DNA from 3 places in the Marinococcus sp. LNHM4E3-1 genome. Region 2 is predicted to be linked to each of the others. Evidence: predicted binding sites of a transcription regulator. Region 2 holds the regulator's gene; each other region holds the start of a gene.
The links. The regulator LexA, encoded in region 2, represses DNA repair genes until DNA is damaged. The targets are predictions, from matches to a motif close to CGAACATATGTTCG.

Region 1: a site for LexA is predicted at 6,565-6,578, ahead of recA (recombinase RecA). Genes of this name have one in related genera too.
Region 3: a site for LexA is predicted at 6,964-6,977, ahead of dinB (DNA polymerase IV). Genes of this name have one in related genera too.

The regions. Positions count from the first base shown of each region.
Region 1 is NZ_JBQLID010000001.1:166,405-176,707, reverse strand. It holds gene miaB (tRNA (N6-isopentenyl adenosine(37)-C2)-methylthiotransferase MiaB) at 1-287, opposite strand, end outside; gene ACTRXI_RS00875 (ABC-ATPase domain-containing protein) at 384-2,093, opposite strand; gene ACTRXI_RS00870 (stage V sporulation protein S) at 2,194-2,454, opposite strand; gene ACTRXI_RS00865 (TIGR00282 family metallophosphoesterase) at 2,555-3,352, opposite strand; gene rny (ribonuclease Y) at 3,416-4,978, opposite strand; gene recA (recombinase RecA) at 5,324-6,409, opposite strand; gene ACTRXI_RS00850 (DEAD/DEAH box helicase) at 6,669-8,276, opposite strand; gene ACTRXI_RS00845 (competence/damage-inducible protein A) at 8,260-9,513, opposite strand; gene pgsA (CDP-diacylglycerol--glycerol-3-phosphate 3-phosphatidyltransferase) at 9,535-10,113, opposite strand; gene ACTRXI_RS00835 (RodZ domain-containing protein) at 10,268-10,303, opposite strand, start outside.
Region 2 is NZ_JBQLID010000001.1:392,240-402,542, forward strand. It holds gene ACTRXI_RS01965 (hypothetical protein) at 1-264, shown strand, start outside; gene ACTRXI_RS01970 (hypothetical protein) at 280-729, shown strand; gene ACTRXI_RS01975 (hypothetical protein) at 981-1,202, shown strand; gene ACTRXI_RS01980 (hypothetical protein) at 1,448-1,711, shown strand; gene ACTRXI_RS01985 (hypothetical protein) at 1,713-1,838, shown strand; gene ACTRXI_RS01990 (sigmaY antisigma factor component) at 1,882-2,061, shown strand; gene ACTRXI_RS01995 (hypothetical protein) at 2,177-2,479, shown strand; gene ACTRXI_RS02000 (hypothetical protein) at 2,627-2,869, shown strand; gene ACTRXI_RS02005 (hypothetical protein) at 2,940-3,233, shown strand; gene ACTRXI_RS02010 (hypothetical protein) at 3,255-3,581, shown strand; gene ACTRXI_RS02015 (hypothetical protein) at 3,755-4,054, shown strand; gene ACTRXI_RS02020 (hypothetical protein) at 4,096-4,374, shown strand; gene ACTRXI_RS02025 (hypothetical protein) at 4,504-4,818, shown strand; gene ACTRXI_RS02030 (IS1182 family transposase) at 4,858-6,441, opposite strand; gene lexA (transcriptional repressor LexA) at 6,566-7,192, opposite strand; gene ACTRXI_RS02040 (hypothetical protein) at 7,351-7,593, shown strand; gene ACTRXI_RS02045 (YneB family resolvase-like protein) at 7,621-8,280, shown strand; gene ACTRXI_RS02050 (DUF896 domain-containing protein) at 8,348-8,587, shown strand; gene tkt (transketolase) at 8,775-10,303, shown strand, end outside.
Region 3 is NZ_JBQLID010000002.1:137,592-147,894, reverse strand. It holds gene ACTRXI_RS02830 (FAD-dependent oxidoreductase) at 1-4, opposite strand, end outside; gene ACTRXI_RS02825 (GNAT family N-acetyltransferase) at 24-485, opposite strand; gene ACTRXI_RS02820 (Cof-type HAD-IIB family hydrolase) at 751-1,611, shown strand; gene ACTRXI_RS02815 (catalase) at 1,847-3,310, opposite strand; gene ACTRXI_RS02810 (alpha/beta fold hydrolase) at 3,583-4,359, opposite strand; gene ACTRXI_RS02805 (HD domain-containing protein) at 4,441-5,031, opposite strand; gene ACTRXI_RS02800 (YIP1 family protein) at 5,123-5,758, shown strand; gene dinB (DNA polymerase IV) at 5,779-6,897, opposite strand; gene ACTRXI_RS02790 (glutaredoxin family protein) at 7,107-7,376, shown strand; gene ACTRXI_RS02785 (PH domain-containing protein) at 7,645-8,085, opposite strand; gene ACTRXI_RS02780 (hypothetical protein) at 8,099-8,461, opposite strand; gene ACTRXI_RS02775 (hypothetical protein) at 8,573-9,187, opposite strand; gene ACTRXI_RS02770 (nuclear transport factor 2 family protein) at 9,249-9,593, opposite strand; gene ACTRXI_RS02765 (hydroxymethylglutaryl-CoA lyase) at 9,703-10,303, opposite strand, start outside.

The DNA of each region.
Region 1 (10,303 bases), 230 kb from region 2:
CAGCCGTACGTGCGGATCAGGTACTTTTTGCCGTAGCCGATGCCCCGCATATCCTCGGGTATGTCAAAATCGTAGTGAACCGACGCGTCCTGCTTCGTCCGCTTGCGTCCTGCTTTATGGTCGGGCTGGTCGTTGATCACGATCGACCGGCCGCCAATTTTCATGTATTGTTTGCCGTCCTCGTTGCTTTCCACTTCGGCTTTGGAAAAATCAAAGTATTTTTCGTATGCCGGATCGACCGCCGGAGTCGTTTGTTCAGACGTATCCGTTTGCTTTTTATCAGTCACGGTGGTCTCTCCCTTCTCTATAGGTACGGGCGGACGCGCCGCCCGTGATTTTTGTAGTCGTTTCATATTATAAGCCGAAAACCATTAAAACTCAAATCACCGTTCGACGCGGAGCGGACGGTAGCGGTTAATGGCCGACGCGATTTCAAACCGCCGCGGACGCGCCATGTCCCCGGGATGCTGGTTTTTAAACGGTGAGAGCGCGTCGAGTGACTGCCTGTCGATCGTCTGCTCGATGTAGTCGAGCACCTCCGGAAGCGGCGCCGGCTGTTCGAACTGCCGGCTCGCGTGGCGGATGGCTTCGGCAATCGCATTCGTCTGGCTGCCGGTAATCAGTTGCTCGACCGCGCTCAGGTCGATCGTTTCCGCTCCGTACATGACCGTATCGCGGCCCTTGCCGCTCACCTTTTCCTTTTTGCCCTTACGCGCGTCAAAGCGGTTCACCGCAATACGGCGTCCGGTCAGGGCCCCGAATGCCTCACCGGCTTCCTTCGCCCGGTTGGTCGGGTGCTCGCCGGCAATCCGGCGTGCTTCTTCAGTCACATCATACGGCACGTACTCCTCAAGCATGATAACATAATCCGCCACGTCAAAATAATCTCCTGCTCCACCGACGACGAGAATCGTGGAAATGCCTTCATCGTCATAAAGCGCGCGCACTTTATCAATAAACGGCGTGATCGGCTCCTTGCGTTTGGCAACAAGCGCCTGCATGCGGGCGTCACGGATCATAAAGTTGGTCGCGCTCGTATCTTCATCGATTAGAAGTGTCCCGGCTCCTGCCTCGAGGCCCTCCATAATATTCGCCGCCTGCGACGTGCTGCCGCTCGCATTTTCGGTCGTGAAAAACGAGGTGTCCTTGTCGGCCGGCAGGTTTGCGATAAACGGGCTGATGTTCACACCGGTCACCGAGCGGCCGTCCTCGGCACGCACCTTCACGGCGCTCGGATCGGCGATCACAAACTCGCGGCCGTCGCCGGCGCGGTGGTTGTATACCCCGCGCTCAATCGATTCAAGCAGCGTGCTTTTGCCGTGGTAGCCGCCGCCGACAATGATCGTCACGCCCTTTGGCACTGCCATGCCGGTAATCGGCCCGCCGTGCGGAAGCTCAATCGTCACTTCGCGCTCCTTCGGCGACTGAAACGAGATTACCTCCTTGCCGCTCATCGGGCGGTTGCTGACGCCGCTTGCGCGTGGAAGCACCGAGCCGTTGGCCACAAACGCGATGCAGTCGTTGTCCTCCAGATATCGGCGCACGGCCTGCTGCTGGTCGGCGAGCTCGAGCTGGGCAGTCAGCTTCTGCCCGGAGTACTGCTGCACGGCACGCTGGACCGCCTCCGGCAGCTGTTTAGTGAGCCGCTCAATCGCTTCCTGCCCCTGGATCGTACGGCCTCTCGCCGGCAGGTGGATCGACAGCCGGATTTCGAGGTGATCCTTCGACAGCTTCACGGCTGTGCGGTCGATCATTTCCTGGCCGGGGCCGTCGATAATAATGCCGGGCTTGCCCTTCTGTTTGCTCAGCTCCTGCTGCATGACAAGGGCGAAAAAGTCGATGGCCGCCACCCGGCGCGCGTCACTTTCCTCGACCTCCGGGCCGAGGTCGAGCGCTTTGCGTGAAAGCGTCACCCGGGCACGGGAGGGACTGGCGAACGGGTCGGCCTGCACGTGGTCCATATGCAGCTTGAAATCCGAAAACTCGTGGGTCCCTTTAATATCGTTATAGGCTTTGTAGCCCTTGCGGTCGATGCGTTTTAGCGTCTGAATCAGTTGTTTCATTGGTATTCTCCTCTCATGGTCTGCCGGCATACAAAAAGACGCCGCAGGGACGTCTCCAAGTACCACCGGCCGGTGATATGTATAGAATTGCCGGCAGCGCCTGGGCGCCGCCGGATGCGGCGAAAAACGTCTATCTGGGCTCAATAATTAATTTTATCGCCGTTCGTTCTTCGCCGTCAATTTCAATATCGGTAAAAGCGGGAATGCAGACCAGATCGATGCCGCTCGGCGCCACAAACCCCCTGGCAATGGCTATCGCCTTGATGGACTGGTTGATCGCGCCGGCCCCGATCGCCTGGATTTCTGCGGCTCCTTTTTCACGAATAACTCCGGCTAAGGCACCTGCGACAGAATTTGGAGTGGATTTAGCGGATACTTTTAATACTTCCATTTCTAGTACCTCCCTGCGTAGGATCAATGGTAACGCCATTGTATTAGGCATAATTCATGAAAGAAGGGCCAGATTCCTGCTTTTTTCTAAATATTCTTTTTTATTCGAAAAATGGGTGGGATTCGTCAATGCGGATGCGTTCAATCGTCATCGCTTTTCCGGTTTTCGGATCCGCTTTCACAGCGACTCCATTTAACTGTTCCCGCCCTTCGGCCACTTCAAACTTGGTGGGCAGATTCGTCTGAAACTTTCGTATGATCGCTTCGCGCTCCATGCCGAGAATGCCGTCGCTCGGCCCGGTCATGCCGGCGTCGCATAAAAAGGCGGTCCCGCCGTCGAGAATTCGGTCGTCGGCTGTCTGCACATGGGTATGGGTGCCGACAACAGCGCTCACCCGGCCGCTTAAAAACCAGCCCATCGCCTGCTTCTCGCTCGTCGTTTCAGCGTGAAAGTCTACGAAAATAAAGTTGGTGCGCGCGGACGCCTCCGTTACAAGCTCGTCGGCCTTCCGGAACGGATCGTCATTCGGATTGCCCATAAACGTCCGCCCGATCAGGTTAATGACTGCCACCTCCTGGTCGTTAATACGAAGGTATTTAATGCCTTCGCCAGGCACTCCCGCCGGGTAGTTGGCCGGACGGATCATCATTTTGGCATCGTCAATGAACTCGAAAATATCCCGGTTGTCCCACGTATGGTTGCCCATCGTGATCACCTGCGCGCCTGCTTCGAGCAGCTGCTTGTAAATTTTTTCGGTAATGCCTTTGCCGTGCGCCGCGTTTTCGCCGTTCATGATTGTAACGGTCGGCTGGTACCTGCGCTTTAAGCGCGGCAGATACTCCTCCACCATTTTCCGTCCTGGAGCGCCGACGATGTCGCCGATAAATAAAAATTTCATATAAATGTCTTCCTTTCTTCATGCATCTAAGCATAAAAAAATAAAGCGGTGGCACTCACCGCTTTATTTTGCATAATCTACTGCCCGGGTCTCCCGTATCACCGTTACGCGGATATGTCCCGGATAATCCAATTCACTCTCGATCCGTTTCGTGATGTCGCGTGCCAGCTGCGGTGCCAGCTGGTCGTCCACCACGTCCGGCTTCACCATGATCCGCACCTCGCGTCCGGCCTGGATGGCGAAGGTTTTCTCGACTCCTTTAAAGGATTCCGAAATCTCTTCGAGCCGTTCCAGACGGCGGATGTACGTTTCAAGCGTCTCCCTGCGTGCTCCCGGCCGGGCCGCGGACAGCGCGTCTGCGGCCGCGACGAGGGAAGCAATCACAGAGGTCGCTTCGGTATCCCCGTGGTGGGAAGCGATACTGTTGACGACGACCTCGTGCTCTTTGTATTTCTTAGCGAGCTCGACGCCGATTTCCACGTGGCTTCCTTCGACTTCATGGTCGATGGCCTTCCCGAGGTCGTGAAGCAGTCCGGCGCGGCGGGCCAGCTGTTCGTCTTCCCCGAGTTCGGCAGCCATCAGCGCGGTCAAATGCGCCACTTCCATCGAGTGCTTCAGCACATTCTGGCCGTAACTTGTCCGGAAGTGAAGGCGTCCGAGAATCTTCATAAGATCCGGATGCAGCCCGTGGATGCCCATTTCAAACGTTGCTTCTTCGCCGTATTCGCGGATGAACTCATCCACTTCCCGGCGTGCTTTTTCGACCATCTCTTCGATACGTGCCGGATGAATGCGGCCGTCCTGCACGAGGCGTTCAAGCGCAATGCGCGCCACCTCGCGGCGGATCGGATCAAAGCCGGAGAGAATGACAGCTTCCGGGGTATCATCGATAATAAGATCAATACCGGTTAACGTTTCAAGCGCCCGGATGTTGCGTCCTTCGCGGCCGATGATCCGCCCTTTCATTTCATCGTTTGGCAGGTTCACCACAGACACCGTCGTTTCGGCGACATGGTCGGCAGCGCAGCGCTGCAGGGCGAGGGATAAAATATTCTTCGCTTTTTTGTTGGCTTCTTGTTTGGCCTCTTCTGTCCGTTCTTTGATCAGAAGCGCCGTTTCGTGTTCCATCTCCTGTTCGGTCTCGCGGCGGATCAGCTCTCTGGCATCCTCCCGCGACATTCCGGAAACACGTTCAAGTTCCTCCTGTTGTTTGGCGAGAATCTCCTCCACTTTGCTGTTATTTTCCTCAACCTGTTGTTGTTTTTCGTAGAGAGATTCCTCTCTACGCTCCAAGGATTCTTCCTTTTTGTCCAACGTCTCACTTTTTCGGTCAAGGGTCTCTTCCTTCTGCATCAAGCGGTTTTCTTGTTTTTGAACTTCATTTCTTCGTTCATTCAGAGTGCTCTCTGCTTCTGCCCGAATTTGATGTGCTTCGTCTTTAGCTTCCAACCGCGATTCTTTTAAGATTGTCTCTGCCTGCCGCTCAGCTTCTTTCACAATCTGGCCGGCTTCGTGCTCGGCGCTTTTGAATTTCGCTTCGGCAATCGCTTTTCGGACAAAATATCCAATCAAACCAACTATCAATGCACCGATAACAAGCAAAATGGAGATGATTGCAGTGTTCATACATGTCACCTCCTCTTGCTATCTGATTGTTCACTTTCGGTTGTTGCGAAAGTTGCATTGATGATTCTTTTTCGTGTCCGCATTGTTCTGCTTGCGAATTAATACGCTCATCGAAGTGCGGAACAAAACAAACGTTCCACTTCTTTATTGTATCTTTACCGCATGGCGCTGTCAAGAAAGCTCACTGGCAGGAATCCCTGTTTTTATAGGGATTGACACCGTTTTCTTCCCGCCTGTCCTCCTGCTTTCTCTGCCCGCCCGGCAGGAGTTCCGTGCGCTGCTGCTCCCCCCGGACCTTTTTCCGAATGAAAAAAGGCGCCGGAATTCCGGCGCCCTGGCGTTGATTTAACGGTTCGTATCTGCTGTTTCTTCCTCTTCAGCAAGCAGTCCGGATTCCGCCGGAGCTTCCGGTTCTTCTTCCGGCTCTTCCGGTTCGGACTGGATGTCGTCGAGCTTGTAATGGTCGCGGATTTTCCGTTCGATCGCCGCGGCCGTTGCTTCATTTTCCTTCAGGAACTGCTTCGAGTTTTCCCGTCCCTGTCCGAGACGTTCGCCTTCGTAGGAGTACCATGCGCCGCTTTTAAGCACGATGTCGAGCTCAGCACCGATATCGAGAATGGAACCTTCGCGCGAAATGCCTTCGCCGTACATAATATCCACTTCCGCCTGACGGAACGGCGGTGCTACTTTGTTTTTCACCACTTTGATTCTCGTTTTGTTACCGACCATTTCGTTGCCCTGCTTGAGCGTTTCTGCCCGGCGCACTTCAAGACGCACCGAGGAGTAGAATTTCAGCGCACGGCCGCCGGGAGTTGTTTCCGGGCTGCCAAACATGACGCCGACTTTCTCACGGATCTGATTGATAAACATGGCAATCGAGTTCGATTTGCTGATCGCCCCGGACAGCTTCCGCAGCGCCTGGGACATCAGACGTGCCTGCAGGCCGACGTGGCTGTCGCCCATTTCGCCTTCAATCTCTGCTTTCGGCACGAGCGCAGCTACAGAATCAATGACGAGAATGTCGATTGCGCCGCTTCGTACAAGCGCTTCGGCAATTTCAAGTGCCTGTTCGCCCGTGTCCGGCTGGGAAAGAATCAGATCATCAATGTTAACGCCAAGAGCCCGTGCATAGCTTGGATCCAGCGCGTGCTCCGCGTCGATAAAGGCTGCTGTGCCCCCGTCGCGCTGGGCCGCAGCAATGGCGTGCAGAGCCACTGTCGTTTTACCGGAGGATTCCGGGCCGTAAATTTCCACGACACGTCCGCGCGGATAGCCGCCGACCCCGAGGGCAATATCTACGGCCAGGGCGCCGGTGGAAATGGTGGAAATGCGGCGGTCGGTCTGATCGCCGAGCTTCATGATCGACCCTTTGCCAAACTGTTTTTCGATGCGGCTCAGTGCTTGATCCAATGCGGCTTTTCTTTCGTTCATCTTATCTCTCCTTCAAGGATATATACTATTAAACAGATACTCTCTTCCCCACGAAGAACGTATCCATACATGCCTGCTGTTGTTCAGGAAGCGTTCCCGCTGTTTTCCTGCTTTCTACATTATATCTTTTTTTGTCCGGTTTGCCAACAGATATGCGAACATTTATTCGTGTTTTTTCTTTTGCCCGAAACGCCCTGCCGCTGCCAGGCTGACGGTAAAAAAACTCTTCAGCGGCGGCTGCCGCTGAAGAGCGAACGGATTACTGGGACTGGCGCTGCGTGTTCCGGTTCGGACGGGCCGGACGAGGCTTCGCCGGCTCGAGGTTCACGCGCGTGCCGTTAATGCGTGCGTGCCGGAGGGCTTCATACACAAACGGTGCGCTGTCCTGCGGTACTTCCACAAAGGTAAATTTATCAAAAATATCAATTTTGCCGATCGACTTGCCGGGAATACCGACCGCGTTCGAAATTTCTTCAATCAGTATTTTCGGCGTCATGTTCACATTGCGGCCGACATTGATAAAGAATCTTGTCATACCGCGGGCGCCGCCGGTTTCACCGAAGCCGCTGCCTTCTTCGGATTCGCTCACCGTGGAGGCAAAGTTCAGCTTCATCAGCGAGCGGACGACGTCCTTCGGATCATATTCGTTTAGAAGCTCATCTGTAATCTCATTAAAGAGGCTTAGCTCCGACTCCTCCTCCATCTGCGAGGCGATCTGGCGCTTCCACGCTTCCTGCTGCTTTTCCACCACTTCTTCGATGGTCGGCACCCGGTGCGACGGAATGTACATTTTAATTTCCGATTCGATCGAACGCAGGTGCTTCATTTCGCGCGGCGTCACAAGCGTCAGTGCTTCGCCCTTGCGGCCGGCTCTGCCTGTACGGCCGATACGGTGAACGTAGCTTTCCGGATCCTGCGGAATGTCGTAGTTGATCACGTGCGTTACATTCTGAACGTCAATGCCGCGTGCGGCAACGTCTGTGGCGACGAGAAATTCGATCGCCCCATTGCGGAATTTGTTCATAACGGCGTCGCGGTGCTGCTGGGTCAGATCCCCGTGCAGCCCGTCTGCAAGGTAGCCTCTTGCCTGCAGAATTTCCGTCAGATCCGCCACACCTTTTTTCGTGCGGCAGAAAATAATGCCGAGGTCCGGGTCGCGCGCGTCAAGAATCCGGCAGAGCGAATCCTGCTTGTTGCGCTCGAGCACCTTAAAGTACGACTGCTCGATGTTTGGCGCCGTTACTTCACTTTTGTTGATGGATACCGTCACCGGGTCCACCATGTATTTTTTCGACAGCTTGCGGATCGCCGGCGGCATCGTCGCTGAGAACAGCAGCGTCTGCCGGTCGACGTTCACCTGTTTTAAAATCGCTTCAATGTCTTCCACAAAGCCCATGTCGAGCATTTCGTCCGCTTCGTCGAGCACGACAGTATTAACTTTGTCGAGCTGCAGCGTTTTGCGGCGAAGATGATCCTGCACCCGGCCCGGCGTACCGATGACAATCTGCACGCCCTGCTTGAGCGCTTTAATCTGATGGCCGATCGACTGGCCGCCGTAAATTGGCAGCGAACGGATGTTTAAATGCTTGGAGAGCTTCTGGATTTCCGACGATACCTGAATGGCCAGCTCGCGGGTCGGAGTAATGATAATTGACTGCACGTGCGGCTCCTCGGTCACTTTATTTAAAATCGGAATGCCAAACGCTGCCGTTTTACCGGTACCGGTCTGCGCCTGTCCGATCAGATCCTTCTGCTCGAGGGCATCGGGAATCGCTTTTTCCTGCACCGGGGATGGCTCTTCAAAGCCCATCTCACGTACAGCCTGCTTAATTTCGTCCTTCATTTGAAAATCATTGAATGTTGTCATTTTCTACCACCTTTTCTTTCCATAACAATCGGCACCCTTCATATAAAGCCATAAAGCGGACACGATCCCTGGTGCCGGCGATGTGAATTTGTTTTGAGATCGTTCCCTGCGGTCCGGAAATTCCTATCCAGACGAGTCCGGGCTCCTTCCCTTCGTCACGGTCCGGCCCGGCGACACCGGTAAATGAAATACCGACGTCGGTGTTGAATTTTTCCTTCACTTTTTCAGCCATTGCTTCTGCGCAGGCTGCGCTCACGGCGCCCTCCTCGTCGAGCAGCGGCCGGTCAATGCCGAGAATGTGCTGCTTGGCCGCTTTGGAATACGTCGTGACCGAGCCCTGAAATACGCTCGAGGCGCCTGGGATATCCACGATGGATTTCGCAAACCAGCCGCCGGTCAGGCTTTCTGCCGAAGCGATCGTCTGGGAGCGCTCTTTCAGTACATCCACGGTATGGTTAAAGACCGAATCGTCATCATAGCCGTAAAAATGCTCCCCGACACGGCCAAGCACCTGCTTCTCCACGCCGTCAATCATCTTCACGGCTTCGTTTTCCGTCGCGGCAGCAGCCGTCAGCCGGAGCGTAACTTCGCCGTCGCCGGCCAGAGGGGCGATCGTCGGATTCGTCTGGGCTTCGATCAAATCCTGCAGCTCCTCCTCGAGCGAGGATTCCCCGATGCCGTAAAAACGGAGCACCCGGGACGAAACGAGCCTGCCGCTGCCGGCAAGCGCCGCCACGTAAGGCTCAACGTCATACTTGTACATGGATTTCATTTCCCGGGGCGGCCCGGGGATTAAAACGTAATGCGTGCCGTTTTCTTCGACCGCCATCCCGCAGGCCATTCCGTTCTGGTTAAAAAACACCGTGCTGTTCTCTGCGTAGTGTGCCTGGCGCATATTGGACGCAGGCATCTCCCGGCCCGTACGGTCGTAATAGTCCCTGATCTTTTGCGCTGATGCTTCGTGCACGAGCAGCTTCCGGCCGGTAAAGCCGGCCACCACGTCTTTCGTAATGTCGTCCTGCGTCGGTCCGAGACCACCCGTCAGGATGACGATATCCGCCCGTTCGGAGGCTTCCCCGATGGCTTCATGCATCCGGGCTTCATTGTCCCCGACCACCGTATGGCGGAAAACATTCACCCCGAGGGAAGCTAATTCCTTCGATAAATACTGGCCGTTCGTGTTGGCAATCTGGCCCAACAGAAGCTCTGTTCCTACTGCAATAATTTCAGCGTTCATTACACGTTCCTCCGATACAGCTTACATCGTCTTCATAATCACGGCGCGGTTTTTCCAGAAATAATCAACGCCGGATATGATGGTTAAAATAACAGCAATCCACATGAGGACGTCACCCGCCGGGAAGCCGACATAGGAAAATGGAAAGTGATGAAGCAAGAGCACCACGATAGCAACCATTTGGAATGTGGTTTTCCATTTTCCGAGTCCGCTTGCTGCGATAACGTTTCCTTCCCCGGCAGCCACCAGCCGGACGCCGGTAACCGCAAATTCGCGGCTTAAAATAATAATGGCCATCCAGGACGCAAGCATGGAAATGTCAATCAGCACAAGCAGTGCCGCCGTAACGAGCAGCTTGTCCGCGAGAGGGTCCAGAAATTTGCCAAACGAGGTCACCAGGCTGTACTTTCTTGCAATATAGCCGTCGAGCCAGTCGGAGCCGGCCGCGATCGCAAAGATGACCGCGCCGATGAAGTGATGCACCGGCAGATCGGCATTCCCTACCGGCCAGGTGCCAAACGGAAAAGGCACCAGAACGGCGATCACAAATAACGGAATCATCAACACACGGGCAATTGTAATTTTATTAGGTAAGTTCATGGGCGTCCTCCTACTTGCAAATCGTGCTGTTCCGTCCACATTCCAGTCTTTCATATTGTATCACATATCTTTTTTTCTCATGGAACAAAACGCACAATTTGTTTATGGCAAAGCAAAGCCTTCGTTCTGAACATTTCAGAAGCGAAGGCCGGATTTATTCTTCTGACACTGCCGTAAACGTAATAACCTG
Region 2 (10,303 bases):
AAGGTTCTGCAATTGATTCTTGCGCCTAAAACGATGGAAAAGTTTATTATCGTCGAAATCGATTCCATCGATGAAATGGGCATATGGATCGAACACGAAATTGAAGCCGAGCTCGATGAAGATGAAGACGGGGAAAAGCTGCTGCAGACGCAGCGCGAGAAAAAGTTTGTCCGCTCAAAATTCTTGATTAAGTGGCACTACATCGAAGGGGCCTACGCGCCGCTTGACGATGACGTGAACAGCAAAATGAAATTTCTGCGCTAAAGGGAGGAGTCTTACATGGACGATTGGATTCATCAATTATCAAGCACGGCCCGCCAGAATAAAAAACAGGCGTCCACCGTGGAGGAAGAAAAACAGATGGAAAGCATACGCGCCTGCTCCGAGGAGCTTACAGGCATGTTTGATGAATTAATGGGAACCATTAACGGCCGGTCGGATTTAAAAGTGGAAAAAGTAAAAAGCAACAAGCATGTAAAATATTTTTACGGCGTTTCTGAGCTTATTATTGAGACCGGCGAGGTGTTCACCCGCAAAGGCTTTCTGGAAATGAGCTTTAAAATCCGTATCAACGACTCTGCCTACAACGTCAGCGACGTCCGTCCCCGCAGTGCTTATCTGAAGGACTTGAACACCTGCAGATGGGAAACGGAAACAGGCACTGTTTTTAATGACGAACAGGCATCAATGTTATTTAAGCAGGCTCTGCTTCCTTATATCGAAGAATAAAAACAACAGTTGTAGCCCGGATATGTTCCGGGCTTTTTTTGTGACTTTATTTCAATAGGCGTAGTTTAAAACAATCGAGTGTAGTAAAATATATCGCTTTGTATCAACACATAAGACAACGGAATATATACAGCGGTAAAAAAATGCTGGATCAGGTTAAAAGAACCAGAAAATAAATTCTGTAATTTTAGAAAAATAATAGTACTTTATTACTTGAAATTGAAGTATTATAAAGGAGAGGGGGATAAACGATGGCTACCGTGTATGTCAACCGTCATGTCCGTTATGTGCAGGTACTGTTAAGCGATGAGGGGAGTCTTTTGCACTGTTTGACCTGGGAAACCGATGACGGATTTGTCTTTGACATCCACGCGCTTGATGACAGCTCGTTTTCCCCGAAGTACGACAGGATTTATATGCCATTTGACCAGGAAACAATGACGCTTCACGGAAACACATATATTTTATATTAACCATCCGTCTGCTGATAATAAATGAAGGGTGCTCAGTGTTTTCGAACGTTTTATGTATTTTAAAATATACACTACAATATGTTGTGTGGAATAATTATTTGTAGTGATGTAATTGTTCCGATATCCGTTTTGTTTCTTTTTATATACATGTGTACCGGGGCAGAGTTAATGTAATTTCAAAAGGGTGTCGCTTGTATACCGCGGTGGTAATGTTTGTTTCCTATGCAATAGGGCGGAGGAGTGTTATGCTTTGGGCGGAACAGAAGTTGAAAGGAGCATGCGCTATCTCTCAATTTTCTTATGTGATCGATGAAGAAGGAAATGAAGTGTTCGTAGGGACTAAAGAAGACATTAGGGAAAAATTTCCGGCTAAAGAAAAGCATATTTTTAACACTGAAGAGGAATTGCTGAAAGGCATACGGGATTTTCGGGAAAATGAACGAATCATATCTGTCGTAAGCGACCTGCCGGTGTTAAACGAACAGTGGAAAGAGAAGGACAATATGTAACATGATTCGTTCAGGCCGGGACCGGACCGGGGGATATTTTTTATTACTTACAAGGGGACCGGACTTTTTCCAGGAAGTCCGGTTTTTTATTGGGTGGGGGAGTATTAAAGGCATTGGCGTAGTATAATGAATAAAGCACCTCCCAGTCTTTGTCAGAGAGGAAGATGATGATGAACAAAAAAAGAAATACCGCCTGGCTGCTGGCTCCGCTGCTTTTGCTTCAGGCCTGGTGGCTTTACCGGGAAGCCGAAAAGCAGGGCAAAGCCAAATGGAAGTGGGGTCTGTGGGGATTAACACAGTTTCCGACCCCGGCAGTGGCTTTTTACGTCATTCATAAATGGAAGAAGTAAGCCCGGCTGCTGCTCTTCCGAGGTTTCAAACCGGCGTCGAGGTGTAATAGCATAAAAAGAAGCCGGGACTTCTGCCGGCACATGCAGCACCTATTAGAGTGAAGGGGCGACAAAAATGAAACAGGAAACCCAGGAAATTAACGAAATTGTACTCGACGAATCGGAGCTGCGATTTGAGTCTGCATACTTGTATCTCGAAACGTCCGATCCGGACCGGATCGGGGAAAGCGCCTGGACGATGGCCATTTATAATGCAGAACAGGAGTTTTCCGAAGAGTTTATCAATCGAAACAGCATCAGTATACGGTTCAAAACTGAAGAAGCAGAGTATCAGGGGATCGTTCAATTTAAAAACATTGAAGGCGGCGGGAAGAAGCATTGCCACCTCGATGGTCTTGATGAACTGGTGCAGATATAAAGCAGGTATGACAACGGGTGACAGCGGAAGCTGGCGCCTGTTTTTTTATATGCACGAAAACCGGAAATCGGGGGAACGTTTAATACGTGCGAATTCGGGGATTATAGCTGTGAAAAGATGCTCAAAGATTGGAAAGGAGAGAAAGTCATGAGTCCGAGAAAAGAAGCAATGGCCCAGCTGGCCGGAAGAGTCGAGCGGGGGGAAATCGGCGCCGAATGGTCGCCGGTGGATGAAATCGAGCAGGATCGTTTTCAGGAGCTTGCGGAGCATGGATATGTTACGTATGACGATGCCTCCGGAGAAAAAGACCAGGCGGTTTACAGCGGTATTAAAATCACAAAAGAAGGCCGCGAGCTTTATGAAGAATACAAACGGCAGGTAGACGAATAGAAATTAACGCATCCCGCGGGCGGTTTTATACAAGCCGCCCTTTTAAAAGAATGAAATTCAGGAGGACGCGATGCCGACACTAGCACTAGAAGCTGTTAAAACAGTCTCCACAAATGAAGTTATTCAGGTAAATGAAGGTCACCTTCAGGCAGGCGGTGGACCGCTTGAACGTTGGACCGTTTCCATTACAGACTGCGACAACGAGGAATTTTTCCACCAGGCATTCGACAGTGCTTCTCCTGCGCTGGATTTATATTTTTACACCCGGGAAGGGTTTCAGTTTGGCGGACAGGCCTACATCACCCGGTCGGATCAGAAAAGCATAGAGCTTGAAGGAAGCAGTGCCCTTCAGGAACAGTCGTAATCGAATAAAAGGAGGATGATGATGACACAGGAAGCGGATTTTTCCCAGGAAGGGCTGAAAGGCTACCGCATACGCCCGCTTCATTTTGCCGGGGAATCAGTCGAAGTGTATAAGGACGAAGAACTCGTGCTGCTCGTCCAGGTGACCACCTCAGCGATGGCAGCCGAAGCGAGTTTAAAGGAAGAAAACGTACCAGACTGGCTGTGGAGCATCGGCCTGGATTATCTGAAACAGGAAGCGCCGGCGGAAAGGAAGCGTCTTGTTATTACCGTGCAGGACGTGACGGACGGAGAAATAAACAAAACGTACGACAATTTATTGAGAGATTTCGAAGCGCCCTCGAGCTGAGAGGGTGCTTTTTGTTTTTATTTATATAGAAGAAAATGGCTAAAGGCTTCTTTTCCGGCAGGCAGAGAGAGAAACGGTTTTCACTCATTTGGGAAGGAAATTCTTTCGGAAAAAAACGGCCGGGTGTCTTCTCGAACCGAAAAAACTGTGGTATAAATAAGTGGAGGGGGTGGATGACAGTGGCTTTAGTGGAATTCAAATGCAGAACGCAGCCGCAGGTGACCTATAGCAGTGACGGTCATGAAATTCATTACAAGGTGATTGAATACGCCGATGGCTATGAAGTGGTGCTTCATTCGATGAGTGATTTTCAGCCGGCCGATGAAAAACTGTTATTTCATCAGGGAAGTCAGGTCATTCACGCCAAAGAGCATACTTACGTATTAGATACCTGCGATTGTGTGTACAGCGGTGAACCCGATGAAACCATCGATCATTCGATCTGTCACAAACCGTATTCTAAATCCATGTAAACAAACGCTAAGCGGAGCTTTCCTTCCCGGGAGGCTCTTTTTTGTGGCAGACGCAGGGACAAAAAACATTCCGGAAAATAGAAAGGGGCATACAAATGCTGCATTTTGAAAAGAAAGATCTTCACAATTTAAACCACGCGGAGGCGCCGTACGTATCCATTTACCAATACGGAAAAACGGACATCAGCAGCCATCCATCCGACAGCAGCCGGGTGGGGCTCTCCAAGCAGGGCATGATGAAGCTGATGAATTACTGGATTGAAGAAGGCAACCTTGATGATAACGATAAGCAGCAGATTAAAGAGTGGCTCGACCAGTAACCTTTCAGGAGACGGGGAAGAAATTCGGGTTTAGCAGCAAAGGTGCAGGGAAAAGGAATCACAATTCACCAATAGAAAAACGAACTTCAGGCACGTATCGGCGCCGAAGTCGTTAAAGGGGGAATCGTGATGGCACGCCTGCTTGACTTTTACCACGGACCGTATGAAGGCAGCCCGGGAGAGTCTGAACATTTTAATGGACCGGTGCTTCACATCTTTGAGCGCGACCAGCTGCTGCTGTCGATGCAGATTACGGCAGAAGCGCTGGGGACAAATGAACTGAACGTAGACATGACAACGGTGTATGAATGGCTCTGGCACCGGGGGCTTGAATTTATCGAACAGGAAAATATTACGTCAGCCACAGTGATAGTGATTACGGATAGAGATGTTGAAGGAAATAAAATTGTTACGTCGTACCGGACGCTTGCGTGCCGGGCATAATAGAAACGGGGCTGTCCCAAAAATCGAATGATGGCTCTTTTAAGCGGAAGCTGGAGATGATTCTCCGGCTTCTTTTTTTGTGGTTTCTGCTTTTTTCCGTAGATTATGGGAGACAGCCAATAATCCAAATTCCGTGGTCACCTTGGCGGTGCCCCGCAGGGCAAACCGACGAAAGCGACGGTTCGCTTTCAAGTGCCCAAAAACACTTTCGGCTTCGATTTTGCGCCGGGCATAGGTGGATGCTCCCTCGTCGCTCGTTAACGCCCGGCGGGCGATCGCCTTGCCCTCTTCATAGACCGGGTTGATGCGGACCTGTCGGTTGCCTTCTGCGGTGGTGCATTGGGGTTTCAACGGACAGTCGCTGCAGTCTTCGCTTTCATACCGCTTGAGGTCCCGCTGGTAGCCATAGCGGTCGGTGCGTCGCTCATAGGCTTGAAACCGCACTTTTCGGTGGTTCGGGCACCAGTACAGGTCGTCCTGTTCGTCATAGGTCCAGTTCTGCACCGGATGGATGGCCCGCTGAAAGGCCCGGGTCTGCTCCTGGCGCATGCGGGGGTATGGAATCAAAAACGGAATGGCTTCCTCGATCAGGGTCAGGTAGTTGGGTTCACTGCCATATCCGGCATCGGCAATAATTTGGCCCGGAAACGGGAGGGGCCGCTCGTCCAGCATCGTCAGATGCGGAAGCAAACACCGGGTATCCATCGGGTTGGGGTGCACCGTATAGCCGACAATGTACTGGTTTTCCGTACCCATCTGGATATTGTACCCCGGTTTCAGCTGGCCGTTACCCATGTGGTCGTCTTTCATCCGCATAAAAGTGGCATCCGGATCGGTTTTCGAAAAGCTGTTCCGCCCATCGAAGGTAGCCAGGTACCGCTCGTATTTGACCAGTCGCGGCAGATAATCCCGCTCGATCTGACGGTGACGCTTTCGCCACCACTTTTCCTCGGCTTTAGCTTCCCGGCGCTCTTCGGGTGATGCCGCGTCGGCCTGACGCGGCCCGGCCTTCTCCTGGCGTCCGGCCAGCTGGACCGCCACCGCCCGGAGGATATCGGCGTCGATCCGTTCCTGCCCGTCGGGCAGGGAAAGAAAAGGGGCCACTTCCTGCCAGAGCACCGCCAATTTCTCCTGGAGGCGCTGGTCATACCGGACGGTGGACTTGCGCCACACAAACGTATACCGGTTGGCATCCGCTTCGATTTTGGTCCCGTCCAGAAAATAATGCTCCCCGGTGATCAACTGCTCGTCGAGCAGTTCCTGAACCACGTGGTGAAAGAGCGGCGTGATGCGTTCCTGCATCTGTTCGGAGCGAAATCGGTTGATGGTCCGGAAGTTGGGCGTCAGGCCCCCGGCCAGCCACATCATGCGGAGGTTTTCCTGCAGGGCCTGTTCGATCGCCCGGGCCGAATACCATTCCCGGGCATAGGCATAGATGACGATTTTGGTCATGGTTTGAGGTGGATAGGCCGGGCGTCCCGCCGAAGAAGCTTGGGGACTCCCAAACCGCTCGGCCAGCCGATCAATGGTGTCGTTGACGATCCGGACCAGATCCCCCTCGGGGATCATGGGTTTCAGGCTTGTTGGTATCGGGAAGCTCTGTGTGTTATCATCGGTAAACATAAGAAATCATCCTTGTCGTATGGAGAGTGTCGTGACTTAACCATATCATCGAAGGATGGTTTCTTTCTTTTTTTGCGCATAGGAAAGGGGCTGTCCTATTTTTGGGACAGCCCCGTTTATGTGATTAAAAGATGGTGCGGAAAACGCCGGTGACTCTGCCGAGTATCGTACAGTTTTCTAAAATGATCGGGTCCATGGTGGCATTTTCAGGCTGCAGGCGGATAAAGTTTTCTTCTTTATAAAACCGTTTAACCGTTGCTTCCATTTCATCGGTCATAGCGACAATAATATCGCCGTTATCAGCGGTCTGCTGTTTTTGAACGACAACAAGATCCCCGTCAAAAATGCCGGCCTCTATCATGCTGTCCCCCTGAATGGTAAGCATGTATACCTGTTCTTCGTCGGTCACCATGCGCTCCGGAAGAGGGATGTATTCTTCTACATTTTCCACCGCAGTGATAGGCTCCCCGGCCGTGACTTTACCGATCACCGGCACGTACACAGCTTTGCTTTCGTGAATCGGCTCGCTGCCCTGGTCTTCAAGCTCAAGCACTTCAATTGCCCGCGGCTTAGTCGGGTCGCGGCGGATTAAATTTTTGTTTTCAAGACGGGCGAGGTGCCCGTGCACCGTTGAACTCGAGGCGAGCCCCACGGCTTCTCCGATCTCCCGGACCGAAGGCGGATAGCCTTTTTCTTTTACTTCTTCTTTTATATAATCAAGAATTTGCTGCTGGCGCTTGGATAGCTTCATCTCCGCACCTCCTTTTGAGGAATTTTTCTGAGTAAAGTATAGCATGAGGGGAACAAAAACGCAAACACCCGTTCTAATATTTCTGTTGACGGGAACAGGTATTCTGGTATACTGAATGAATATAAGAACATACATTCTCATTCAGGGGGAACATGCATATGAATAAACTCAAAACCTTCACTTCAACGGACTGGACGATGCTTGCTTTATTTGCATTCGCGCTTTTATTTTTGGTATATTCAGCGGACGCTTCGATCACTCCGGACACGCTGGGCGGCACGGAAGCAGACCGGCCGGCAGAAATCGTCTATGAACAGGAGCATCCGGTTTTGAAGGACAGGCCGGGCTATCAGGAACAGCCGTGGGAACGAACGGTTTCGTTTGACGCTGCCGAACAGTAAAACACGAACGGAAAGGAACGCAGACAAATGAAAGCATGCATCATTTACGCCCGGGTAAGTACGGAAAAAGAAGAACAGCAGTCCTCGCTTGCCAGGCAGCAGGAGGAGCTGGAGGCTCTTGCTGCAGCGAACGGTTGGGCGGTGCAGCAGACCGTGACAGAACAGGAGAGCAGCTATTCCGTGGAACGGGACGGGCTTCTCCGTGTGTTTGAGCTCCTCGATGACACCGGGGCGGATACACTGCTGATTACCGATGATACGCGGCTTGGACGCGGAAATGCTAAAATCGCCGTGCTCCATGAGCTGCAGAAAAGGGGCACGTCCATCTATACAGTAAAGGATGACGGGGAGCTCGAAATTGCGGATACCGATCATATGATTATGGAAATTTTGTCCATTGTGGAAGAGCATCAGCGCCGGCTGCATAATTTTAAAATTAAGCGGGGGATGCAGCGGGCGGTGGAAAACGGGTACCACCCGGAAGAAAACTTCGGATTAAACCGCAGCGGCGGCCGGAAGAAAATAGAGGTGCCCATTGAAGAAATTGTTAAGCTGAAACAGCGGGAGCTGACGTTTAAAGATATCGCTCTGACGCTCCGGGGCCTTGGCTATGATATTTCTAAAGCGACGGTGCACCGACGTTATAAAGAATATGAACAGCAGCGCGCGGAGATAGAACCGCAGTGATTTGTTTGCGGTACGGCGCTGTTTTTAATATAATAAAAAAGGAACGCCATTTTAAGGGAGGCAACTTATGCTTTCGAAAGAAAAAATTGACCGGATTAATGAGTTAGCCAAACGTCAAAAATCGTCGGGGCTGACTGCAGAAGAACAAGAAGAACAGCAGGCGCTGCGTCAGGAATATTTAAGTAAATTCCGTTCCTCGTTTAAAAACCAGCTCGAAAACGTAAAAGTGGTGGATGAAGAGGGCACGGATGTAACTCCAAGTAAGCTCGAGCGTGTCAAACGACGGAACCGCAGCTTCCGGCATTAAGATAAAAGAGAGGCCTGGTCTTAACAAAGAGCAGGCCTTTTGATTTTCTTCTTTCTCTATTAACACGCTTGTGTAATCGTTTTAAAACCTTTATCATAAAAGCGTACTAGAACACGGAAATTCCCGCGGGGTCAACTCATAAGTGCGGGTTTCCACCCAAAAATACATACAGTGGAGGGACATATGCATGGCAATTAGCACAGAACAGTTAGCAATTAACACGATTCGGACGCTGTCCATCGAAAGTATTGAAAAAGCCCAGTCGGGTCACCCGGGGCTTCCGATGGGAGCGGCGCCGATGGCGTACGCGCTCTGGACCAAATCCATGAACCACAACCCGGCCAATCCGGACTGGTTTAACCGCGACCGCTTCGTGCTGTCCGCCGGACACGGGTCGATGCTTCTATACAGCATGCTGCACCTGAGCGGCTACGACCTCTCGCTCGAGGAACTGAAAAACTTCCGCCAGTGGGGAAGCCAGACGCCGGGCCACCCGGAATACGGGCATACCGCCGGCGTGGAGGCAACCACCGGCCCGCTCGGCCAGGGACTGGCCATGGGCACCGGCATGGCGATGGCCGAACGCCATCTGGCAGCCAAGTATAACACCGACGACCACGCCGTAGTTGATCATTTCACCTACGTGCTCTGCGGCGACGGCGACCTGATGGAAGGCGTTGCTTCGGAATCGGCGTCCCTCGCCGGCCACCTGAAGCTCGGCAACCTGGTCGTGCTGTACGACTCCAACGACGTGTCGCTTGACGGCGCGCTTCACCAGTCGTTCTCCGAAAATGTGCTGCAGCGCTATGAAGCCTACGGCTGGCACACGGTCTTTATCGAAGACGGCAACGACGTTGATGCGATTGAAGCAGCGATCGAAGAAGCGAAGCAGTCCCCGAAACCGTCGATGATCGAAGTGAAAACCGTCATCGGCTACGGAGCACCGAACAAAGGCGGCACGAATGCGGCCCACGGCGCGCCGATCGGCGACGAGGAGTACAACCTGGTGAAAGAAGCCTACCAGTGGGACTACGACGCGTTTCATATCCCGCCGGAAGTAACCGAGCTGTTTGACGAAGTCAAGCAGGCCGGTGCGAAGGCCGAACAGGAATGGAACGAGCTGTTTGACGCCTACAAGCAGGCGAACCCGGAACTCGCCGGAGAACTCGAACAGGCGATTGCCGGCGAGCTGCCGGAAGGCTGGGACGCCAATCTGCCGGTCTTTACGGATGAAAAAGTAGCGACCCGTGCCGCCTCCGGCGATGTGCTGCAGGAAGTGGCGGCCGCCGTGCCGTCGCTCTTCGGCGGATCGGCCGACCTGGCCGGCTCCAACAAGACACTGATCAAAGCGGAGAATGATTTCAGCCGCAACGACTACACCGGCCGCAACATCTGGTTCGGTGTCCGCGAATTCGCCATGGCGGCAGCTGTGAATGGCATTCAGCTGCACGGCGGTCTGAAGCCGTTCGGTTCGACCTTCCTGGTCTTTTCCGATTACCTTCGTCCGGCGCTGCGCCTGAGCGCGTTGATGGGGCTGCCGCTGACGCAGGTATTCACGCACGACAGCATCGCGGTCGGCGAAGACGGCCCGACGCATGAGCCGGTGGAACAGCTGGCGGCGCTCCGGGCGATTCCGAACCTGAACGTGATCCGTCCGGCGGACGGCAACGAAACGGTCGCTGCGTGGCGCGTGGCGATGGAAAGCGAATCGACGCC
Region 3 (10,303 bases), on a different contig from region 2:
CCATCTCTCCAGCCCCCATCCTCTTAAAGCTCTTTATGCACTGTAACCCGTTTTGGTTCATACCCGATTTTTTTATAGAAGGCTTCTGCTATATAATTCTGTGCCAAATAGTCCAGCTCAAGCCTATCTGCCCCGTAGTCCCGCGCAGCATATTCCGCCTCTTTCATTAAAAAAGCTCCGACGCCCTGGCCCTGGTGTTGATCCTTCACTACAATCTGGTAAATGTAGCCGTAGTGCGAGGGACGTTTAAAATCGCTGCCTTTTTCTTTGCGAAGCTCAAGCCAGACGTACCCCAGCGGCTCTTCGTCTTCGACAGCGATAAAAAACATGTGGCAGTCGTCAGCGAGCTTTTTTTCAAAATATGATTGAGCCGACGGCTGATCATAAGGGAAGAAAAGTTCAGGATGAAGGTTTACGTGCCATTCGTGCAGTGACTGATTTAACTGGCTGAGCAGCACCGGGTCTTCTGTTCTTTTAATGTACATAACCACGCCCCCTATTCAATATCCTGCGCATTCTTTTTCCTTTGATACCTTCTTGTCTTACTTTTCCATATCCTTCTACGGCCATTAAAAAGATTCTCCGGACATGAGCAATCCAGGATTTTTACACATCTTCCGAACGAAGCTGTATAATCATGTTACCATTATTATACAAATTTTTGCGCGTAATTTCGTTGTTCACGATATTTTATGTTAAAGTATAAAAGGTTTATGCTTTTAACCTCGTCTAGTAATGGGAGGACACAACATGTTTTCAATGGTCGCAATTGACTTGGACGGCACTCTTTTAAACAGCGAAAACCAATTAGATGACAAAACGATACAAACACTTGAAACAGCGGCCGGAAATGGCCTTGATATCGTTATTGCTACAGGCAGAGCCCACTTTGACGTATGGAATATACTTAAAAACACTTCTCTTCACCCGTGGGTGATTTCTGCGAACGGGGCTGCTGTTCATTCTCCCGCCCGTGAGTTGTATATCTCTGTGCCACTTCCAAAGGAGACAGGGATGGAAGTACTTTCATGGCTGCATCAGCACGAATTCTATTATGAAGCGTTTACAGAAAAAGCAATCTACACTCCCCACAACAGCCGGGAGCTGCTTCAAATCGAGCAGGACCGTATTAAAAGCGCCAATCCTCATGCAGATACAGCTTCCATGCAGAAGGCAGCGGAACGGCAGTACAGCCAAACTGGATTTTCTTTTATTGAAAGCTATCTCGATCTGCATGATATGAACGTTTCCCTGTATAATATTTTGGCGGTCTCTTTCATCGAAGAAAAGCGCCAGACAGGCATTGACCACTTTAAAAACCGGGAAGATTTAACCCTCGTTACTTCAGGTGATCATAATTTTGAGGTTGAACATACGGGAGCTTCGAAGGGGCTTGCGCTTGAAAGACTTGCTACAGAGCTTGCTGTACCGTTAAAAGATACTGCCGCCATCGGAGACAATTACAATGATATCAGTATGCTAAAAACAGCCGGCTATGCCGTCGCTATCGGAAACGCTGTGGATGAAGTCAAAACCATTAGCGACCATATTGTTGGCACAAACGACGAGCACGGCGTTGCGGAAGCTATTACATACATGCTGAATTCTTAAACGATGCATTTTTTCATCTGTCTTTATCATACCACGTGCTGAAACATTTTCGTCTTTCTTTTCAAAATATAAACAGAGGCGCTGAAACTTCACTGCATAAGCCGGGTTCCGAAGAATTTCTTTGGATCCCGGCTTTTTTCATAAAAAAATCCCGTGCCTGAAAAGGCACGGGTGCAAGTTGTGAGTGGATGATGCATAAAATTAAAATTGGTGATTGCGCAAACGGTGATACTGCTTACGCTTCTTCTTGCGGTACTTTATAGCCGAGTCCTTCTGCAATGCGGCGTCCGTAGTCTGGATCCGCTTTGTAGAAGATTTCTAATTGACGTTTAATAATTTCATCCTTGCGGACTGGTTTCATGTGGCCCACAAATGCATCAACGAGACGCTGCTTTTCGTCCTCGCTCATCATGCGGTACAGGTCGCCTGCCTGCGTGTAGTGATCGTCGTCAGGATAAGGTGTGCTTGCAACCTTGCCTTCTACATCAAACGGGCTGATTTCTGCTGCCGCGTCTTCAGTAGGACCACCGTAGCTGTTCGGTTCATAGTTTTTCGAACCGCCGCCGTTGTCATCTGTACGCATAAAGCCGTCACGCTGATAGTTGTTTGTCCCGCTTACTGGTTTGTTAACCGGAATCTGCTCATGGTTCGCCCCTACGCGGTAACGGTGAGCGTCGGAGTAAGAGAAAAGACGTCCCTGCAGCATTTTATCTGGAGAAGCCTCAATGCCAGGTACGAAGTGTCCCGGAGAAAACGCAGCCTGCTCTACTTCTGCGAAGTAGTTCTCAGGATTTTTGTTTAATGTCATACGGCCGACTTCAATACGTGGATAGTCTTCCTTCGACCAGATTTTAGTTACATCAAACGGATCCCATTTGTACGTGAGTGCTTCTTCATAAGGCATGATCTGTACATACAGTGTCCAGGAAGGATAATCTCCTGCTTCAATAGCATTGAATAGATCTTCTGTATGATAGTCCGGGTTTTCCCCAGCTATTTGATTTGCTGTTGGCTCGTCAAGGTTTTTAACGCCCTGATCACTGACAAAGTGGTATTTTACCCAGAATGCTTCTCCCTGGTCGTTGACCCACTTAAATGTGTGACTGCCGTAGCCATTCATGTGGCGCCACGTTGCCGGAATACCACGGTCACCGTGCAGATACGTGATCTGGTGCAGCGACTCTGGAGAAAGGGACCAGAAGTCAAATGCCATATCCGGATCTTTCAGGTGCGTCTGCGGGTCGCGTTTTTGTGTGTGGATGAAATCCGGGAATTTAATAGCGTCACGAATAAAGAAGATTGGCGTATTGTTACCTACGAGGTCGTAGTTACCTTCTTCTGTATAGAATTTCACGGAGAAACCGCGCGGGTCACGTACTGTGTCCGCTGAACCGGATTCGCCCGCCACTGTGGAAAAGCGGATGAACATTGGTGTTTCTTTGCCTTTTTCGCTTAAGAAATCAGCTTTGGTATATTTAGAAATTTCATCGTTTGTCACTTCAAATACACCATGAGCACCGCCGCCTTTTGCGTGAACGACACGCTCAGGAATGCGCTCGCGGTTAAAGTGAGCAAGTTTTTCTAAAAGGTGTACGTCCTGAATAAGAGTGGGACCTCTGGTGCCTGCTGTCAACGAGTTCTGGTTATCTCCTACTGGAGCACCTGAACCGGTTGTTTGTACATTTTTACGATCAGCCATGCTTTCATCACCTCTTAATTATTTTCATATTCCATATGATAACATATCCCACATAAAAATCAATATTATTTTATAACAATTTTAATCTGGGAAATAGCTTTTCAAACCTTTCACACCTTAAAAACAGCTTAAACCCTTCAAAAACCATTATTTCTATCGACTCAATTGAATATCTGCCTCTTCAATTGAAAATCACAGCGGCTCTCCGGCGTTCTGAGCAAAAGAGCAGGCCGATTCGTTTAGTAAACGTGCTCTTGCTCTTTTTATCGGCTTTATTTCAAAAATTCTCTGACTTCTTCTACGAATCGTTCATGCTCTTCAACGTTTATGCCGTGACCCGAATGTTCATATTCCACAAACCGGCACGAAGGAATCAGATCAGCTATTTCCCTCCCGTATTCCGGCGGATTCAGGCCGTCGTATTTTCCGCTGATCACAAGTGAGTCCGCTTCTACAAAAGGAAGCTGGTCCCGGAAGTCAAACCCCTTTAAAGCATCAGACGCTGCCTGCTCTTCTTCGGCATTCAGCTCGACAGCACGGTCTTCGATCTGCTTTGACCAATCCTGTACCTTGCCAATATCATGATAGATATACATCGAGGCTTTATTTAGTTTTTCACGGTGGGAAAGACCGCTCAGCTCGGCTTCATGCTCAGCAAACAAGCGCGCCGTGGAAGACGTTTTTCCATGTGCTTTCGGTGCTGTTAACACAAGTTTCGCCACTCTTTTTGGAGCTTCAACAGCTACACCCTGAGCTATATAGCTCCCCATTGAAACACCGACCAGGTGAGCTGATTCAATACTGAGCTCATCCATCATGTGCAGTACGTCCTGTATATGATCTTCCAATGTATATGCTTCAGGCTTGTCTGACCTGCCGTGCCCTCTCATATCAAGTGCTATAACGCGAAATTGGTCTTTCAACTGATCCATTTCACGTTCAAACATCGTGTGATCTCCAGTCAGTCCGTGCAGAAAAATAACAGGATATCCCTGGCCCGCTTCTTTATAATACAAAGTGACTTTGTCCGCACTGCTCATCGTCGACATCTCTTCCATCCCTTCTAAATATCACATTGGGAAAATTGTACCATAAGATATTTCCGGGGTGTTAGTTGAACGTTGCTCTAGTCAATCCTCGCTTGTGAAATACCCCTCATTTAACGCTTCATGCCACCAATGAGCAAAAATTTCTTCTGCAGCAGGGCTGCTGTTTTTCCATGTCTGTGCCCGGTTCTCCACGTCCTGCGGCCGGACACCGTTTTTTCTCCAGGAAGCTCCGTTGGTAAAAATATTCTGTCCCATAGCCTGCATCCGGTCAAGCGAACGGGCAAAGTCTGCCTCGGTACTCTTTTCCTTTTCAAATTCACGCCATCTTTCCATGTACCAACGCCCGAGCTCAGTCGGAAGCCTGCTTTTTATCTTTTCCGCTGCCTGCCATTCCCTTTCTTCCTGATCTTTTTTACCCTCTTCGTTATACGCAAACGTATCGCCGGCATATATTTCCACCAGGTCGTGTATCAACAGCATTTCCACTACTTTCGCAATGTCCATATCCGGATCAACCTCCCGATACAAAAGCAGGGCATACATGCATAAATGCCAGCTGTGCTCTGCGTCGTTCTCCCGGTCGCCATCCTTCTTTAATGAAGCACGCTGAATGGATTTCATTTCGTCAAACAGTTCCAGTGTTTCTAAAATAGAAAATAGCCTGGCATTCACGGCCCAACCTCCTTATACAACCTGTTTTCTTTCTTCAAACTATTGTACACTAACATTAGATGGAAAAAAGATACATTAAGGAAAGCGGGGAATGATCATTATGAATCCCAGGCAGCTGTCAGCTTTGCTTACTGCACCCCGAAAAACGTACCGGCAATTAAGCGATCATCCAAAGCTTCACTCCACCGCCCTTTGGATCGTTATCATTGCCGGAATGTCTCAGGCCTTTGCACAAAACACCCGGGAAACGGCACCGCTTGAAACGGATTCCGCTTTTTTTACGTTTCTGGCAGCAACCGGTATTATCGCCGCGTTCCTTATATTTCAAATTGTCACTTTTTACTTGAATGGACTGATCCTAAAGCTCGTTATTTTGATATTCCAGGGCAGTATGAACGCCCGGGAAGCCCGGACTATTTACGGACTCTCCCTTTTTCCGCAGGCTATCATTTTCCCCCTCATTTGTTTACTATACATCGGACAACTTGCGGGCAATGATGACACGGCTACGATGCTTACAGCCATCGCCGGGGTTCTCACAGCCGCTGCTTCTATTTGGACTATTGTCACCCAGGTGAATTTAATTTCCGCCGCTGCCGGCTTCTCCGGCGGTAAAGCGTTCGGGGCATTTGTAGTGTTTGCCCTGTTACTGACGCTTCTCATTTTTATTATAGTTATGCTTTTAGCTTTGATAGCTATTTTCTTCTTCGGCGTCTTCTCCAGTTAATCAACTAAAACAGCTGCGTTTTAAAATAGACGCAGCTGTTCGTAATTAACTGTTTTGTAAACCTTGCCACGACCTCCCGTTACTTCTCCCGGACCGTAAAATTCCGAAGCTGTAACTCCCAGAAGCCGGACAGGATCTCCCCCGGAGACCCCTTCCTCGAGTAAAAGACGCAGAGCCTCGAGGAGCTCCGCACGATCATTGCTCGGGTGCTCGAGCGTGGACCGGCGGGTTATCTGCTGAAAATCAGCAAATTTTATTTTCAGCACAATACATTTGGCTCTTATGCCGTCCTTTTTCAGCCTGGCCAGCACCTGATCAAGCAGCTCTTCAATGACTGGAAGCATATCCTGCACAAGCAGAAGGTCCTGCGAAAGCGTCGTCTCTTTTCCGAGCGATTTCCGCTCCCTTTCCGGATTCACCAGACGTTCGTCGATTCCCCGGGCCTGACGGTAAAAAACATGACCCTGCTTATGAAACAATTCCACGAGCCTTGCTTCGCTCAGCTGCTGCAGGTCTTCCCCGGTTGCGATGCCGAGTGAATCAAATTTTCGTTTGGTTACCTTTCCCACTCCGCGAAAATCACCAATGGAAAGAGCCTTTACGAAAGCATCCGCCCGGTCTGGAGTAATAACTGTCAGACCATCCGGCTTATCATAATCCGAAGCCGTCTTTGCAAGAAATTTATTATATGAAACACCGGCAGAGGCAGTGAGACCGGTCTTTTGATAAATTCTTTTCCGTATCTCTTTAGCTGCGAGCGTAGCGGACGGGAGGTTCCAGTGGTTTTCTGTCACATCGAGATAAGCCTCATCCAGGGAAAGAGGCTCCACCAAATCTGTGCAGTCATGAAAGATGGCCATAATTTCACGCGAAACCTCTCTGTATTTCTCCATGTTCCCTTTAATAAAAATGGCCTCCGGGCACCTTCGGTAGGCTTCGTAGGAAGACATAGCGGAATGAATACCGTACGGCCTCGCTTCGTAGGAGCATGTAGCCACGACACCTCTTGACCAGGGAGAACCTCCGACTACTAGAGGCTTGTTCCGTAAACGGGGCTGGTCGCGCTGTTCAATGGCTGCAAAAAAAGCGTCCATATCAATATGAATAATCTTCCGGAGCTTTTGTTCCTCCTGCTTCATTTCCTACGCCCCCTTATACGCGCAGTTTTCTGTTCCTTCTATTATAGCGGACAATACCTCTTTTCACAAACGTACGTTCTTATTCAATAGTATTCTACGGCCTGGCCCTCTGTCCTCTCCATTGCGTTCTCCGGCACTTTGGTATACTATCATAATCGTATAAATACAAAGGCGCCGCGGTACACCCACACCCGATTGGAGGAATATATATGAATTATGAAGTTCAGATTTTTACCCAGCCAAACTGCTCCTCCTGTGCTAAAGTAAAAGGCTGGTTTCAGGAAAACCGTATTTCTTTTATTGAAAAAGATATCGTCAATGACCCACAGGCGAACCAGGAGTTCGGTGCATTAAACGAAAAATTCGTTCCCATTACTATTATTGTTACGGACGACAAAAGATATCAGGTCGTCGGTCCAAATCTGAAAAAAATAAAAACGCTTGTTACTACCGTCGGAATATCCGGCCAAAGCAATTAATGCTAACGGCATTCAGCACTGGTTTTAAGCCAGTGCTTTTTTATATTTATTGAACAAGATCCTTTAGGCCCCGCTGTTCAAATAAAGATGCTTGCGGTTATGCCTCCCGGGGTAAATACCTATAACAGCAGGAATTTGCAGCGAAGGGAGGAAGATTCGTGCCTACAGTGCTTTTTATCGTAACGATAATTATTGCCGGAATGGTTTTAGCTTCTATTGGGTTCTATTTCCTTCGTAAATTTTACGACAAATTATGAAGAAGGACCGTTCACCGCGTGAACCGTCCTTCTTTTGGCATTTCAATATTTTTGTTTTTCGCAGCCAGTTTCTCCAGAAACAATGCTTCGTCTTTCGGTGCAATATGCTGATGACGATTTCCCTCCTGGTAAATCACCTTCAGCCTTTCCGGGGTTGCCCCCTTAATCCATCCGGGCACCTCTTCCACCCGTTGAATAGAGTCATAAGGAATACGCAGCCGGATTAAAAGAGAGGCGTGGACTGCCAGATGCTCTTCGTGCAATTCATATTTTGTGAAAAATACAATCTGTGTCACTAAAATGATAATAACCGCATCAATTACAGCTCTCAGGATGGTCCCCGGCCCTCCATCATACATAAACAGAGCCTGAAAAATAGAATACCCCAGCAGCACAATAGCTATGACCGCAAAGGCGGACAGCAGTCTGCTTCCTTTCGCTCGAAACACCATTATCCGGTCTCCTCTAGTTTTTTTTATCAGAACCGTTTGGTTTCAACCCGTACTTATAAACAATAGGCATAAGAACCATTAAAAGCATCGAATTCGTAAACAGCGGAAGAAAGATTTCGTGAGCTTCCATTACGACCCCGATAAATGAAACAATCAATACCGGCGCCGTTGCCACCAGTATGGTAATTAGTTCGCGTTTTGCACTCCACAGCTGTCTGCTGTCCGCTATTGATAAAATGAGCATCCAGTACACCATGAACGCAAGCGGCATCATGGCATCGATAAGAGGCTGATCCAGCACAAAAAAGAAGACCAGACGCACAGCCGATAGTATAGCTAAAATAACAATAATTAATTGACGAAATGACGACTCCAAGATGTATTCGCTCCCTATTCCCTGCTTTTTGCCGTTCTCGGCTTTACTGTAAACAACGCAAACCCCAGAATCATCCCTATTACATATTTCATCATGCTGTTCTTCCTTCCATTAAGGACGGAATTCCAGATAGACACCGTTTGGATCCTGCACAGTCTCCGTCTCTTCCGCTCCCTGAATAACTACTTTTTCAAGTTCGAAGGCACGCTTTTCCTCCCAGGCAGGCACTAGCGCTTCTGCACCCAGAACGGTCAGCCAGTCGTGTGAATCATAAGGCTCGGGACTGGTAATGAGGACAGACTGCACCTTCTCTTTTCCTCCAATAGGAAGCTCTTCCGCCCAATCAAGCTGAATCTTCGGCCCGGTAGGCGGCTGTAGGAAGGTTCTTCTTTCTTTTTTGTTGATCCCCCATCCATGTTCCTTTGCACGCCGAAGAATACCGGCATGTTCTTCCCCATTTACACGATAGCCAAAGTAGCCGAACGTATCCATTCTTCCTGCGCCAAAGGTGACCCTCACCTGGCCGAGACTCATTTCTATCATCCGGAACGTTAACCCTTTATGACGGAAGTCATCCCACCCAATCGGCGGATCATACCGTTTAATACGATAATCTTCCAGGGCAAAGCGCCCTACTACTTCAAATCCATGACTGCTGTAAAAAGCTTCTGTTTCTTCTACCTCTGTTGTCCAAAAATGGTAATGGAATAGTTCCACATTGTTCACCTCTACTGCCCTTCTGCAGGCTGACTGCACTCGTGCCGAAAATAGCAATTGTGTTCTGCTTCTATGGCTGGTTTGCTTTTTTGGGCGTCCCCTGATGGAAAACAAGCTCCCAGCTGGAGGCCGTCTTCCGCCATATGGAGCTGCGCAGCGAAGTCCCCAGCTCGCTCGTTACGGTATAGGTTGCCAGGTATAAATGCTCCGAAAGCGGTTTTGTTTTATAGTCAGCCACCGTTCTATTGACGGGGCGCTCCTCCTCTAAACCACAAATCACATCTTCCCGGGTAAAAATCCGGCCGGATGCTCCGATTTCCTGGAAATCCTCTGCCAGCAGCCGGCTCACTTCCACAGCCGACCGCCGGATACTTGGCTTTAGCAGGTCTTCCTCGAGCTGGCGTATGTCTTCCATCAGTCTTCACCCTCCTTATGTATGCGACCTGACCATACGTAAAAACCCGTATCTACATCAAATGATACGGGTTTTTCCACAGGTTTTTCAACTTTTATTCATTAAATTTCTAATTTACTTTATTTTGCGATTCTACTTTATCATGCAATTGGGAATTAGGTCCGGCTTGAAGCATATAACTGCCTCCATCATGACCTATTATATTCTTCACTTCTTTGGCAGTCTGAATAATTTTTTCAAGGTTGATACCAGTTGCTATCCCCATCTCCTCCAGCATATGCACTACATCCTCTGTAGGGACATTTCCAGTAGCTCCCGGCGCATAGGGACATCCCCCCAGCCCTGCTATTGAGCTGTCAAAACGACGTATTCCCTGCTCCATGCCCGCAGCCATATTAGCTAACGCAAGCCCTCTTGTGTTGTGCAAGTGCATCGAAAATGTCATATCGGGAAAAGCAGCCTGCAAATCCTGAAGCATATGATGTACCTGTTTAGGATTTGCCATACCGGTTGTATCTGCCAGGGACACTTCCTGAACATTCATTTGTTGATACCTCTTGAGTATTGGATATAATTGCTTTTCAGTTACTCTTCCTTCATACGGACAGCCAAAAGCTACTGAAATCGATCCACCAACGGTTACTTTTTCTTTTTCTGCCAGCTCTGCGATTGGTTCCAATTTTTTTTGAGCTTCTTCCACCGTAGCATTT